2 regions of the Neobacillus sp. NRS-1170 genome follow, and region 1 is predicted to be linked to the other one. Evidence: a T-box and tRNA genes for the amino acid it is inferred to sense, from the RefSeq annotation. Region 1 holds a T-box; the other holds one or more tRNA genes.
The links. A T-box is a leader RNA that pairs with one kind of tRNA and senses whether it is charged. The one in region 1 lies ahead of argS (arginine--tRNA ligase), so its partner is inferred to be a tRNA-Arg.

Region 1 (7,516 bases):
TTAACTGCACTAATAATTCCTTTACGGATGGAACATCACCATTCCAATCAGCCGGTTTTGTGCCAGTTGCAAACAGTTCCATATAATTTGCCGGTAAGTTGGTTGATTTTTTTGGAAAGCCAAATAAGAATTGTTCCGCCACCGTTAACACATGGCCCACATGCCAGTGGATTGTGTTGTTAAAGCCTGCCGGCTGCACATCGACAATGGACTCATCAAGAGCATCAACATTTTTTAAAAAGGAGTTCCTTGCGAATTCAAAGCTTTTAAAAAGTAATTCACTCACCTATTTAGCCCCCCTAACGTTTTCATCACTATTTTATACCATAATCAACCAATTTTGAAGTAAAATGATTTTACATTTCCTCAGGTGCTTGAACGCCTAATAATCTCAATCCTTCTTTAAGAACAACTGTTACCGAATAAACAAGTGCTAAACGTGCTTCTTGCTCTTCGCTTTCTTCCAGCACCTTTACCTCCGCATAGTATTTGTTGAAGGCTTGTGCCAAATCTACCACATATTTGGCTACCTGCGAAGGATCGAAGTTCTCCCCTGCACGTTTAATGGCATTAGAGAATTCCATTAACAGGCTGATAACCTTCCATTCTTTTTCCCATGAAGTATTGTAGGCATGGTCAATGGCAATCGCCTCCCACTTTCCTTTTCGTAAGATCGAACAGGCACGGGCATAGGTGTACTGGACGTATGGTCCTGTTTCCCCTTCAAAGCGCAGCATTTCCTCCAACGAAAATTCAATATCGTTCATACGGTTATTTTTTAAATCATGGAAAATAACGGCCCCGACACCCACCTGTTTCGCTACTTCATCCTTGTTAGGAAGATTTGGATTTTTCTCCTCGATATTATGTCGGGCCATTGCAATCGATTCATTTAACACTTCTTCTAGTAAAACAACCTTGCCTTTACGGGTGGACATTTTCTTGCCGTCCTTCAGCATCATGCCAAACGGCACATGGACCATTTTTTCCGCCCAGTCATAGCCCATTTTCTTTAACACAGCGATTAACTGTTTAAAGTGCAGGCTTTGCTCATGTCCCACCACGTAAAGAGACTTGGCAAATTGATAATTCTCTTTACGGTAGATAGCTGCAGCTAAATCACGGGTCGCATAAAGCGTAGCGCCGTCAGATTTTTTAATCAGGCAAGGCGGCAGCTCTTCTTCTAAGAGTTCAACGACCTGTGCCTGGTCGGATTCCACCAGTAATTGCTTCTCCTCAAGCAATTGGACAACCCGGTCCATTTTATCATTATAAAAAGCTTCTCCTGCGTAGGAATCAAAATCAACGTTCATTAACTGATAAATTTTTGAAAACTCTTTTAATGACTCATCGCGGAACCATTGCCATAGTGTTAATGCTTCTTCATTGCCATCTTCTAGCTTTTTAAACCAGGCGCGTCCGTCGTCTTCAAGCGATGAGTTGGATTCAGCTTCCTCATGGAACTTGATATAAAGCGCCAAAAGTTCTTTGATCGGGTTATGTTTGACTTTCTTTTCGTCTCCCCATAGCTTATAGGCAGTAATCAATTTACCAAACTGTGTTCCCCAGTCACCGAGATGGTTAATCTTAATCGGCTTATAGCCGCATTTTTCTACAATGTGAGCGAGGGCATTCCCTATAACCGTGGAACGGAGATGACCCATTGAAAATGGCTTGGCGATATTAGGAGACGACATGTCAATCGTGACATTAATTTCTTCGTTAATGTTTTGTGCACCGAATTGGTCCTTTTCGTTAATGATTTTATTGACGACTTTTTCTGAAACAAGTTTTTTGTTTAAAAATACATTCAGATAAGCACCGACCACTTCTACTTTTTCAAAGATCGGTGATTGGATCTTTTCACTGAGTTCTTGTGCGATCACATTTGGTGATTTACGTTTTAATTTTGCGAGGCTAAAAGCTGGAAAAGCCAAATCGCCGTGCACTTGGTTTTTCGGTTTTTCAATCAGCAGTTCAAGGTCTTGGAGCGCTATTGCCCCCTCCAGCACCTCAAAAAGTATTTCAGCCAGTTCCTTCTTAAAATTCATCGTTTTTGACCTCCTTTTTTCTACAAACACAAAAAACTCCCGCCTCTTATAAAAAGAGACGAGAGTTTGAATATCCCGCGGTACCACTCTAATTGTTCGTTCAGAACCAGCTTATCCTTTGTAACGGAGAATCCTCCGGCGTGCCCTACACAGTTTCAGGCAAGCATCTCAAAAGTGCGCTTCATTATCTGCTCCGTATCAGGCTCCCACCGTCCCTGACTCGCTATCACTTCCTAGATAACTACTCTCTTTTTCATAGAATTTATCCAAAATTAATTATCAGTTATTATACTGGATAAATTAGGATTTATCCATAGGCCGCTGATTATTTTTTTCACTATGGAAATCATAAGAGATAAGGAGGGATTTATATGGCCAGAAGAAATAAAATTCTTGTTCCAGAAGCTAGAAGAGGATTGGATGAGTTAAAAGCGAAGGTCGCACATGCCAGCAGTCCTGAGAATGCAAAATTTGAAGCCGCCGAAGAGGTTGGCGTCCCGCTCCAAAAGGGCTATAACGGCCAGCTCACCTCCGAGCAGGCTGGAAAAGTCGGAGGCAGGCTCGGCGGCAGCATGGTTCGCGAACTCGTGAAAATGGCACAGCAGAATTTAGCAAAAAAATAAGCAGATACGAGGCCATTTCACTGGCCTCATTTTATTGCAATAGAAAGTTCCGAAAAAGTTTGACGATTTTGTGACAAAAAGTTTGACAATTCTGTGACAATTGGTAGAATATTCAGTAAAGGGGAGTGGATCGTGATGCAAATCAAACATTTAAAAAGCTTATTTACCTTCAAAAAGATTGCCATCTATGGCAGCGGATTAGGAATTATTCTTATATTGCTCGGACAATTTGGAAGCGGTTTCAACTCATTTTTCTTTACTGCGCTTGGATTTGGCATCCTATTAGGCGCAGTGGTGAATTACCTTTTCGGAACGTTTATAAGTTTAATGGAAGAATATACGATTAAAAGTAAAGAGGAACCACAATTTGCAGTGTCCACACGGAATTTTTATAATTAAAAAAAAGACTTGTTGCACAAGTCTTTTTTTTGTTTTGTCAATTTTTCACGATAGTCCTTTTAAAAAAAACACCTTCATCACATCGGCGATTTGTTCTGAGCTTAGCGGTTCATGGTTCCTTTCCCAGTCTGATACAAGCGCGATATACATTTTTAAAAGCAGAAAGCTTGTGATTTCGGTGTCAGCTTCCGGAATCGCGCCCTTCGTTATCGCAGCATCAATTTTCCCTTTGAGATAAGCGATTATTTCATTTTCGACATGCTGGAGCTTTTCCGCAACAGCTAATGTGCCCATTTCCTTCTCTTCTTGAACAAGCTTAATCATCAGCTGGTGCTGGGAACGGAATTCCAAGAGTCGATAGAGCGCCAGGTGGACATTTTCCGTAAACGGCAAATCCGGTTGAATTACAAACTCCGCCTCCGCAATCATCTCCTTCACTAATGAAGAAATAATCTCTTCAAACAACTCTTCTTTATTTTTAAAAAACGTATAAATGGTTCCTTTCCCAACATTCGCAAGCTTTGCGACTTGGTCCATGGTCGTGGCTTTATAACCGAACAACGAAAAAGATTTCGTTGCTGCTTCGACAATCATTTTTCTCCGATCAAGTGCCATTTTTGAACCTCCACCTTTTTGACTATTTTAGTTTTCCGGTCAACAAGATAATTCCACTATAACATAGCTCGTTTTGGGATTCAAATGGAAACAAAAAAACATGCCCCATCGCCATGTTTACAAGACTTACAAGTTTGTAAGTAAGTGTAATCTTAATCCATGGCTGCAGGACATCGGCTCTTTATACAATAAATGCATCAAGAATAAAGGAGGATTGGTTATGTCATTTTCTAAAATAAATATTGATGTCTTTCGATCGATCAATGATTTGGGCTCTCAGTTTTCTGCCTTAAACCCTGTGGTGATTTTTGTGGCAGAATATATGTTTTATTTTTTATGTTTAACCATTGTCCTATTTTGGTTTTCAAGATCGACCAAAAATCGAAAGATGGTAGTCCAATCACTTATTGCCTGTACACTTGCTGGAATCATGGGAAAAGCTGCAGGCCAGTTTTATTCGCATCACCAGCCCTTTGCTGCCCTGCCGCATGTCAATAAGTTAGTGGAACATACTGTTGATAATTCATTCCCCAGTGACCATACTATCTTATTTTTTTCCATTTTTATCTCATTTTGGATTGTTCGCAAAAAAGGCTGGTGGTTATGGCTTGTCATCCCATTCTGTGTTGGTGTATCCCGTATCTGGGTTGGCGTTCATTACCCTGTCGATGTGGCTGCTGGCACCCTTTTAGGAATAATATCTGCACTATTGGTACACCGGGTCATGCCTAGGCTTTACATCATAGACCGATTTCTAGTTTTTTATGAGGATATCGAAAAGCGCGTTTTACCTATTAAGGATAAGTCCAAAAGTCTTTAAACCCACGGTTATGGTTTTGCCTGTGGGTTTTTCTTTTTATTTCTTTCCCCCTTGAAATTACGATCCTGTTGAACGATAGTGTCTTACACCAATTTGCCAGACGAGCAAGCATGGAAGGAAAAACAAGCTTCCCAGCACTGGTGTGAGTATATACAGAAGGTCATCGCCGTTATTTTTTCCAAGCGTGTAGAGTAACGGCAAATAGTTGACGGTTCCAAATGGAATCACAAAGGTAAAAAAGCGGGTCACCCATTTTTGGTAGATGTTTAATGGGTATTGGGCCATTTCCCGTCCGCCATCAGTAAATATATTCGCCACTTCAAGGCCCTGCACGGTCCAAAAACACATGGTAGCTGCCAGCATATAGATTCCGGTAAAAATAAATACACCGCTTGCGACCATTAGCACAAGGGTAATAGCTTTAATTGGTGTCCAATCAATTGAAAGATTGTGCAAGGCCCAGATTAACACAAGGGCGCTTTGAAGCAGCCGCCCTGCTTTCGTAAACTCAAATTTTGACCCGAGCACTTGGATAAACGTACTTCTCGGCCGTACTAGAATCCGGTCAAAATCCCCTCTGACGACAAGGCTTGAAAACATATCATACCCTCGGGCAAAGCACTCACTCAAACTGAAGGACATATGAATGACAGCGAAGCAAAGCGCCACCTCAAAAAACTGCCAGCCTTTTATTTGCCCGAACCGTTCAAACAAGAAGTAAAGCCCTGCAAACACGGCAAAAGGAATAAAAAACTGTCCGACCGTGAGAAGCCAAAAGGATGTGCGGTATTGCATCTGTGATTTAAAGAGAATTTGAAGGTACTTGAAATATAATTTCATATTGGTCAACCTCCTTGGACGACGACTTTTCGTAAAACACGATTCATGCTGATTCTCCCCAGCCAAACAAGAACTAGTAAATACACTAGTTGAATAAAAATGCCGATGAGGGCTTCTGTATGTGGAATATGCCCTGAGTAAACCCTGAACGGAAAATCAGCCGTCCAGCGGAACGGAAGCACATTAGCTATATTCTGCAGCCACGATGGCATTAATGGAACCGGAATAATTAAACCTGCAAAAAATTCACCGAGGATACCAAAGATCAACAGCGACCCCATAGGGGACATGGTTATAAATACGGATATGTACAGAAACATGGAGATGGCTACCAGAAGCAGTAACCCTAGCATTAGGGCGCTTAAGAATAATAGAAAAGCAGATAAACTTGGTGGAAAATTCATGTTGTAGGGCTTTGGCAAAAAGAACGAAACGATTAAGATCGGGAAACAACGCAGTATGGCGCTGGATAACCGCTGCGCCAACAGTTTGGCAAACCAAAATCCATATAGCTCACATGGACGGCAAAGCTCGTAAGCGATATTGCCGTTCGTGATTAAATCAAACAGCTCACTATCGCGAAACCACACGGTAACGAAAACCAGAAATGCCTGCTGCAGCCATATGTAGGTGATGAGTTCTTTTAAGGAAATCGGTTGAGTCGCAGCGGCGCTTTCGTAAAATGCTTGAAATACCATAATGGTAATGAATCCCCAGAAAAATTGGGTGGCCACACCGGCGAGTGCAGCCGCCCGGTACTGCATGCCATTAAGGAGACGAAGCTTCAACACGGATACATATACGTTCATATTTGATACTCCTTATAAAGCTGCACGATGATATCTTCAATAGGCTGTGTTTCGATTGTGACATCTAGAAGGTCCACTTGGGCGGTTAATTGGGTAATTATATCCGATGTCTTAAAGTTGGCTGTGTCTACACTTAATACAGCGCGCTCTGGTGACCACGAAAGGACTGATGCTCCAGGTATTTGAATCGGATTTGCCCTTTGTTTATATTCCGCTGTGATAGTTTTTTTGGTGCCAAACCTCTTTCTTAATTTCTCTAATTGGCCGTCGTACAAAAGGGTCCCTTTTCCGATTAGAATAACCCTTTCTGCAAGTGCCTCAATGTCATTCATATCGTGGGTGGTGAGGATCACGGTTACTCCTTTTTCTTGATTAATTGTTTTTATGAATTGGCGGACGGCAATTTTCGAAACAGCATCCAGCCCTATGGTCGGTTCGTCTAAAAATAGGATGTTTGGATTGTGAATGAGGGAAGAGGCAATTTCACAGCGCATCCGCTGCCCAAGGCTTAATTGACGGACGGGTGAATGAATGATTTCTTGCAGTTTAAGCGTTTCGATCAGCAGGTCTGTGGTAGTTTTATATTCTTGATGCGGAACTTTATAAATATCTTTAAGGAGTTCAAAAGAGTCTATTACCGGGACGTCCCACCACAGCTGTGATCGCTGACCGAAGACGACGCCAATATTTTTTACATACTTGGTTCTATCTTTCCAAGGAGTGTACCCCATTATCGTACAGTTCCCAGTATCAGGCACCAATATCCCGCTCATGATTTTGATGGTTGTTGATTTGCCTGCCCCATTTGGACCGATGTAGCCGACGATTTCACCTGGGTTTATGGTGAATGAGACGTCTTTAAGTGCCTCGACAACGGTGTGTTCCCGACGGAAAAGGGCTTTTGCCGCCTGCCTGAGTCCCGTTTGGCGCTTAGCGATTTTATAAGACTTGCTTATACCTTTTAATTGGATCACCTTTAGATTCGCCTCCTTGTATTTTTGTCACGGAGGAAAATAATAACATTTGATTCTTGTTTGTGTCAAGAATTTTCTAAATTGTTATAAAACATTCATGTTTTTGGACAATCTGTGCTGTTACTTTTTTATAAAATGTTTGTGAAAGGATGTGGCATATGGTTAAAAAACCGCTTACGAAAACAGCTGAATTAATTATTCTTGGCATTTTAAACACGAGAATGGACTTACCTAAGGATGCTAGGCAAAAATATTTAAGCCTTGAAAAAGGTTATGAAGGCGAGGTGAAATTTAATTCATTGTCGGAAAAGCTTGGGTGCGAATGTTTGATTTTAAACGGGCTGCTGTTTAAGGTCAAAGATACCAAGTTCCAAATTGATTCAAT
Region 2 (7,516 bases), on a different contig from region 1:
GAAGTAGCATCAGCGATAGCAAATGGCACATTCAAGATACGTGCTAATGTTTGCGCCAATAGTGTTTTCCCGCTTCCTGTTGGCCCAATCATAGCAATATTACTCTTGGAAAGCTCAACGTCATCAATTTTACTGTTGGAATTGATGCGCTTATAGTGGTTGTATACGGCTACGGAAAGCGATTTCTTCGCTTTATCCTGACCAATTACATACTCATCAAGAATTTCACAGATTTCCTTCGGTTTTGGAACATCTTTAAATTCTACTTCTTCTTCAGTTCCAAGCTCTTCCTCAACGATTTCTGTGCAAAGCTCGATGCACTCGTCACATATATAAACTCCCGGCCCTGCCACTAGTTTACGGACTTGATCCTGCGTTTTTCCACAGAATGAACATTTTAATTGTCCTTTTTCATCATTAAATTTAAACAACTCTTTCACCCCTTGAAACGTGTTATATCCTTCTTTGAAGCTGGTGGATCATCCAAACAAAAGCCGAGTTCAAACTATTTCTAAAATGGTATGTATTCTGCATTGTAACATATTTGGCCAATGGACTGGAACTAAAATGCATTATGTTTTGATTTGTTTGGAGAAGCACCAGTTTAAAACATATGTACTCATTAATCTTTGCCATAATTTTTAAAAATAAATCTAAAAGCTCTTTGGAAATTATTAATTCGATATGTAGTGTTGAATTTCCTGCCCATTGTAAATAAAAGCTGAAGCGCCTTGACCAGGGGCGACAAGCATAAGACGAGCCGGCAGGAAGGTTGTTTTTTAACCTTCATGCCGGATTGGCTTATGACCTCGAGCCCCTAGGCGCTGAAGCTAGATATTAAAAAGGTTTCCCTGACATAATTATAATATGTAATTGAAAAAATGTATAAAACAAGGCACGATCAAAATCGTGCCTTGCGATTACTTATAAAAATTACTTTTTGTTTTCAACAATAAAGTCGATCGCTTTTTTGAATTTAAGTTCAGCTTTGATGCCTTCTACGCCGCCAACTGCTTGTTTGATTGCATCAACTGACATGTTGTACATACCAGCCATTTTATCAAGCTCAGCGTTTACATCTTCGTCAGTTGCTTCAAGGTTTTCAGCTTTTGCAATTGCTTCAAGTGTTAAGTTCACTTTCACGCGAGTTTGTGCTTCTTCTTTCATTTGTTCGCGAAGAGCCGCTTCGTCTTGACCAGAGAATTGGAAGTAAAGCTCAAGGTTCATGCCTTGCATTTGCAGACGTTGTTCGAATTCTTGAAGCATGCGGTTTACTTCGTTAGAAACCATAACTTCTGGAATTTCAACTTGTGCGTTTTCAGCAGCTTTTTCCACTACTGTGTCACGAAGGTGGTGTTCTGCTTCATGCTTTTTGCTGTCTTCTAAACGAGTTTTGATTTTTTCTTTTAATGCATCTAATGTTTCTACTTCATCGTCAACATCTTTTGCAAACTCGTCATCTAATACAGGAAGCTCTTTGCCTTTGATTTCATGAACAGTTACTTTGAACGTTGCTGGTTTGCCAGCAAGCTCAGCTGCATGATATTCTTCAGGGAATGATACTTCTACATCTTTAGATTCGCCAGCTTTAACACCAACTAATTGTTCTTCGAAGCCCGGAATGAAAGATCCTGATCCTAGTTCTAAAGAGTGGTTTTCGGCTTTGCCGCCTTCGAAAGCTTCGCCATCAACGAATCCTTCAAAGTCGATAACAACTGTATCACCGTTTTCAGCAGCAGTGTCTTCTTTTACAACAAGCTCAGCGTGACGGTTTTGAAGTGTTTCTAATTCTTTTTGAACGTCTTCGTCAGTCACATTTGTATCTAACGCTTCTACTTCAAGGCCTTTGTATTCGCCTAATGTTACTTCAGGCTTAACTTGAACTGTTGCTTTGAAAATAAGATCTTTGCCTTTTTCCATTTGTTCGATGTCGATATCAGGACGGTCGATTGGCTCGATTCCTGCTTCGTCGATTGCATTGCCGTATGCTTCTGGAAGAAGAATATCTAATGCGTCTTGATAAAGTGATTCTACACCGAAACGCTTTTCAAACATACCGCGAGGCATTTTTCCTTTACGGAAGCCTGGAACGTTTACTTGCTTAACAACTTTTTGGAATGCTTCGTCTAAACCTTTGCTTACTTGTTCAGCACTTACCTCAACTGTAAGGACGCCGCGGTTTCCTTCTAATTTTTCCCATTTTGCTGTCATACCTATTTTCCCTCCAACATCTATTCTCATTTCATTCGTAACGAATTAAGAATCGAAATATGTCTTGTCCAATAAGTCATATTTCCACTTTTTTTAATGTAAAATATAATTATTTACACAATGCAACCCCTACATTATAACACAGGATTCCTGTGTTTCAACACCGGAGGTTATATATTAGGATAAGAAATTTTTTCAATTTGTTCAATTTGGCCTCTAGCTTGCTCTATTTCTTGCAATGTGACTCCATATTCCATCGCTGTTTGAGGTAATTTAGGCTCCATTCCCATGTATTCTTGAGCAAGAATGTAGAAGGCTGCGGCCCAAGCAGAACTGTTCACAGGTTGCAGCTCAAACGGAAAGCTCATAAAAAAAATGCGTTCTACCAAGGCGATGATATTTTCAAAGAGAACAGGGTTACTGCTTTCAAGTTGATTTTCTAATAGAGCTTTAATTTGGATCATTCTTGGCTGTTGTCTAACGTCCGGTAATTGAGTGGGGATGACTGTGTTTTCTTGTGAGAATTTTGTGATTTTTAATTCCCGATCGATTTCTTGCTCTTTGAGCAGCGTTAACAGAATCGTTTTAAGAAACGGATGCCCTTCTTCGGAATTGAGGTATTCTTCAATCTCAGGAACATAGGGGCGGATATTTTTTTCTGCCAGGTTCGAAATTAGCAGCATTTGTTCATTAAGATTGTTTGATGATAAAAGATTTAGCTGCTGTGGATGGTTTTCCTCAATCTCGGGTTCATTTATCTCCAGCTTGCGATTTTCTGCCATTCTCCGGCTGAATTGAAGGATAGTTAAAAAATGGTCATGTTTGTCTAGCGGAATCTCTTTTTCTTCTAACAAGACTTCAATGGTCGAGACGATTTCTTGGTATTCATGGAGTTGGATAAGGATTGTTAAGTAGAGGTCTACCATTTGAAAATAGTCGCCAATTCCTTTTAGGAGCATTTCGTTGGCAAGCTTTCTTGCTTTTTTAAAGGATCCTGCCTCGAAATAGGCAAGAACAAGTCCAATTAAGATGTCGTCATTTTCTGGATCTAGTTCTTTTGCTTCTTCTAAAAGGGTAATTGCCTCTTGAAATTTTTTATTATGCAGGCTCTCTAAGCCTTTATCTGTTAATCTTTTTTCGATTCCGGGAAAGAAAATTACATTATCGATTCGTTTCGCTTTTTCCCGTTTTTTCATAAAAATCCGTCCTTTTGCGTGTCTTGGAAAATAGTGTAGCATAAATGAGGCACAAAAAAAACTCACTATCAAAAGTGAGTTAATGTCTGGTATGTAGTATGGCGTCCCAGGAGAGATTCGAACTCCCGACCGACGGCTTAGAAGGCCGTTGCTCTATCCTGCTGAGCTACTGGGACGTATTTAATTATCAGCGACAAGATTTATTATATTATCCAAATATCTAAAAGTCAACGGGTTTTTCACATTTTTTATTTTTATTTTAATTTAAGTTTTCGATATGTAAATTTAATCGTTTTAATGACCGGGAACACGTTTTTCTTGATTCAAGGGAATTATGAATCCTTCTTAACGACCGTTAAACCTCTTTTTCTTGGTTCACGGGCATTATGAGCCCCTCTTAACGACCGGGAAACCTCTTTTTCTTGGTTCACGGGCATTATGAACCCCTCTTAACGACCGGGAAACCTCTTTTTCTTGGTTCACAGGCATTATGAACCCTTCTTAACGACCGGGAAACTTCTTTTTCCTGGTGCACAGGCATTATGAACCCTTCTTAACGACCGGAAACTTCTTTTTCCTGGTGCACAGGCATTATGAGCCCCTCTTAACGACCGGGAAACCTCTTTTTCTCGTTTCACGGGCATTATGAACCCTTCTTAACGACCTGGAAACTTCTTTTTCCTGGTGCACAGGCATTATGAGCCCCTCTTAACGACCGTGAAACCTCTTTTTCTCGTTTCACGGGCATTATGAACCCTTCTTAACGACCTGGAAACTTCTTTTTCTTGGTTCACAGGCATTATGAGCCCTTCTTAACGACCGGGAAACTTCTATTTCCTGGTGCACGGGCATTATGAACCCTTCTTAACGACCGGGAAACTTCTTTTTCCTGGTGCACAGGCATTATGAGCCCCTCTTAACGACCGTGAAACCTCTTTTTCTCGTTTCACGGGCATTATGAACCCCTCTTAACGACTGTGAAACCTATTTTCTCGTTTCACAGGCATTATGAGCCCTTCTTAACGACCATGAAACCTCTTTTTCTCGGTTCACAGGCATTATGAGCCCTTCTTAACAACCGTGCAAAGCTAATTTCCCCCTGCACGGTCACTAATAGGTTTCAAATCATTTTTGAGGTAATATAAATTCCCGAGAAAGCTCTAAGATCTCCCGCCCATTCAATTCAAACACGGACATCTTAATTTTATCTACAAATAAATCTAGGATAACATATGTTTTTTCCAGTCGCTCACGGGGAAGACGGATGCTGCCTGGATTTACGAAAAACGTCTCTCCAATAACTTCTGCACCTAAGACGTGCGAATGTCCAAAGCAGACGATATCAGCATTAACCTCTTGTGCTATATACTTTAAATTCATCAAAGAAGTTTTTACAGAATATCGATGACCATGGGTAATGAAGAACTTCCTGCCGGCAACCTCCGTTGTTGTATCTAATGGGTACCCTCCGCCGAAATCACAGTTACCCATTACGGTTAAATAACCAGACATGGATTGATCATCAGGCATCAATTGTGAATCGCCGCAATGAATCATCAAATCGACTTCATTCAAATGTCTTTCACGTAAAATCTCGAGTTCCTTTGTCAATCCATGACTATCGCTAACAACTAAAACCTTGCTCATGCCTCATTAGCCTTTTCTAAAATACCATCGAGCACATCATCCAGCTTCTTCAGAGCATTTGCCCGATGGCTGATTTTATTTTTTTCATCTGAAGAAAGCTCAGCCATTGCACGGCCTTTTTCAGGGACATAAAATACGGGATCATAGCCAAAACCATTAGTACCACGTTGCTCTTCTAAAATACGCCCTTCACAGGTGCCTGACACCGTGAAGGTTTCTTGCCCTTGAACCGCCACTGCTAATGCACAATAGAAACGGGCAGTTCGCTCCGCCTCAGGAACTCCTTTTAATTCAGACAGAACTTTTTCTGTGTTATTCTGATCGTTCTTTGGCTCTCCTGCATAACGGGCGGAGTAGATTCCTGGTCTGCCTTCTAAGACATCCACGATTAGGCCCGAATCGTCACCAATCACCATTCTATTTAGCGCCTGTGAAACAGCCTCCGCCTTTAATATGGCATTTTCTTCAAAGGTTGAGCCTGTTTCTTCGACCTCTGGGATCTCCGGAAAATCTAGCAGGGTTTTAACCGAATACCCTCTAGGGGCAAAAATATGCTCAAATTCTCTTGCTTTACCAGGGTTTTTAGTAGCAATAATAACTTCCTTCATTTCATTCGCCTCTCATGTTATATATCAGACTGTAATATCAACCTATACCAAAAATGAGTCTACTTCTTTCGCCGGCCCTCAATTTTCTTCGTAATCTCTTCGCCAAGTGCGGTTTTTTGATGTTCAAACAGCTCCATCAGCCCTTCCTGTGCGGCATGAAGTAAGCCTTGCAGCTGTTCATAAGAAAAGGTAGATTCCTCGCCAGTCCCTTGTAATTCGACGAACTCACCGTTGCCAGTCATTACGACATTCATATCGACGTGGGCCTTGGAATCTTCAGCATAATTCAAGTCGAGAACCGTTTCACCTTTTTGTAAAATTCCTACGCTTGTAGCCGCTAAATAATCGATAATAGGAAACTTTGACATTGACTTTTTCTCCGATAAACGATTTATGGCGATTGTCATCGCGACAAAAGCCCCTGTTATCGAAGCAGTTCTTGTGCCGCCGTCTGCTTGAATGACGTCGCAATCAATCCAGACTGTTTTCTCGCCAAGAGCACTAAGGTCTACCACTGCGCGAAGTGCTCTACCAATTAAACGCTGAATCTCCATAGTCCGGCCGGTGACCTTTCCTTTTGAAGATTCCCTTATATTTCTCGATTCCGTTGCCCGTGGAAGCATTGAATATTCGGCCGTAATCCAGCCCTTGCCTTCGCCTCTCATAAACGGCGGGACTCGATCCTCGATGCTCGCCGTACAAATTACCTTCGTATTCCCAACTGAAATGAGGACAGATCCTTCGGGATGCATTAAATAGTTTGTTTCAATATGTATTGGCCTTAGCTGCAATGGCTCCCTGCCATCAACACGCATAACATACGCCCCCTTCATTACGACAATGCCAAATAAAGAAGAGGCGGCCTTAAAAGCCAACCTCTTTCATGGTCACTATATAGTATAACAAAAATTTTTTTTTAGAAACTACCTGTATTTACTTTTTCTGGACGAGTTACCGGCTCAGATAATTTTTTGCCTTTATCATTTTTCAGCTCTGCCGTGCCTTTAACTTGGATGGCCACTTTTTTAATGTCCTTTTGCTCCGTTAATGAAAGCACGAGCGCATTAAGTAATGATTGAGAGATTTCTTTTTCTTCAAAGCTGCCATAAATATTTTCATCAAAGTTCAAAGTCACCTGACCATTGGCAATCTTAGGGGCTTCTAAAAGCTTTACATCAGACATAAACTCAGAAACTAAGTTTGAATTTTCACTAGGCCCTTGAATCAATTCATTCACAACAGCAGTAATGTTATCCTTTTCGCTGGCAGGGACACGGCGGGTTACCGGAACATAGTAATAGGAGCCCTCTTCCTCTCCACCTATGTAATAGACGGTAACAGGCTTGGTATTCGTAATATCCATTACATCCGCTGTATCAATGTTAATACCCGATGCTCTTGAAAGATGCTCGCTGATTGGAGTCCCTTTCACAGGCATTTTCGTTAGCGCCGTTCCATTCATTTTAATAGCCACCGTGTTAACATTATCAAATTGGGTTAAAGTCCATGTGACAGATTGAAGAATTCTTTTCTCATCTTCCTGCTTGTAATTCTTAAATTCTTTTGAAAAATTAACCGTAGCCAGCCCGTCTTTATCAATGTTTACAGAAATTTCTGTATCCTCTGGCAGGACAGCTCGGAAGTCATTTGGAAGCATGTCAGTAACAGGGCCATTCACCACTAAGTATTCAAGAGCCTGCTTGGCCACTGAAGCGGTCTTAGGAAGTGCCAGTGTTTGAGGAACGACATAGCCATTTTTATCAATTAAGTATAGTTCTGTTTGAACAGTGTTTTCAGCGTTGGCCTTCTTCGCAGCCGCTGTTTCTTTATTTTCTTTTTTATCGACTACCTGTG

Region 2: it has a tRNA-Arg gene. The T-box ahead of argS (arginine--tRNA ligase) is inferred to sense a tRNA for this amino acid. The anticodon was not compared.

Annotation. Positions count from the first base shown of each region.
Region 1 is NZ_JBITPF010000016.1:4,320-11,835, forward strand. Features, by position in the region: gene ACIFOT_RS07485 (DinB family protein) at 1-286, opposite strand, end outside; gene argS (arginine--tRNA ligase) at 357-2,051, opposite strand; T-box leader at 2,103-2,317, opposite strand; gene ACIFOT_RS07495 (small, acid-soluble spore protein, alpha/beta type) at 2,423-2,674, shown strand; gene ACIFOT_RS07500 (hypothetical protein) at 2,807-3,073, shown strand; gene ACIFOT_RS07505 (TetR/AcrR family transcriptional regulator) at 3,119-3,688, opposite strand; gene ACIFOT_RS07510 (undecaprenyl-diphosphatase) at 3,909-4,508, shown strand; gene ACIFOT_RS07515 (ABC transporter permease) at 4,566-5,348, opposite strand; gene ACIFOT_RS07520 (ABC transporter permease) at 5,354-6,157, opposite strand; gene ACIFOT_RS07525 (ABC transporter ATP-binding protein) at 6,154-7,131, opposite strand; gene ACIFOT_RS07530 (nuclease-related domain-containing protein) at 7,290-7,516, shown strand, end outside.
Region 2 is NZ_JBITPF010000039.1:44,645-52,160, forward strand. Features, by position in the region: gene clpX (ATP-dependent protease ATP-binding subunit ClpX) at 1-431, opposite strand, end outside; gene tig (trigger factor) at 934-2,211, opposite strand; gene ACIFOT_RS17895 (tetratricopeptide repeat protein) at 2,382-3,407, opposite strand; tRNA gene ACIFOT_RS17900 (tRNA-Arg) at 3,507-3,583, opposite strand; gene ACIFOT_RS17905 (hypothetical protein) at 3,896-4,051, opposite strand; gene ACIFOT_RS17910 (metallophosphoesterase family protein) at 4,533-5,054, opposite strand; gene ACIFOT_RS17915 (XTP/dITP diphosphatase) at 5,051-5,662, opposite strand; gene rph (ribonuclease PH) at 5,722-6,477, opposite strand; gene ACIFOT_RS17925 (GerMN domain-containing protein) at 6,579-7,516, opposite strand, start outside.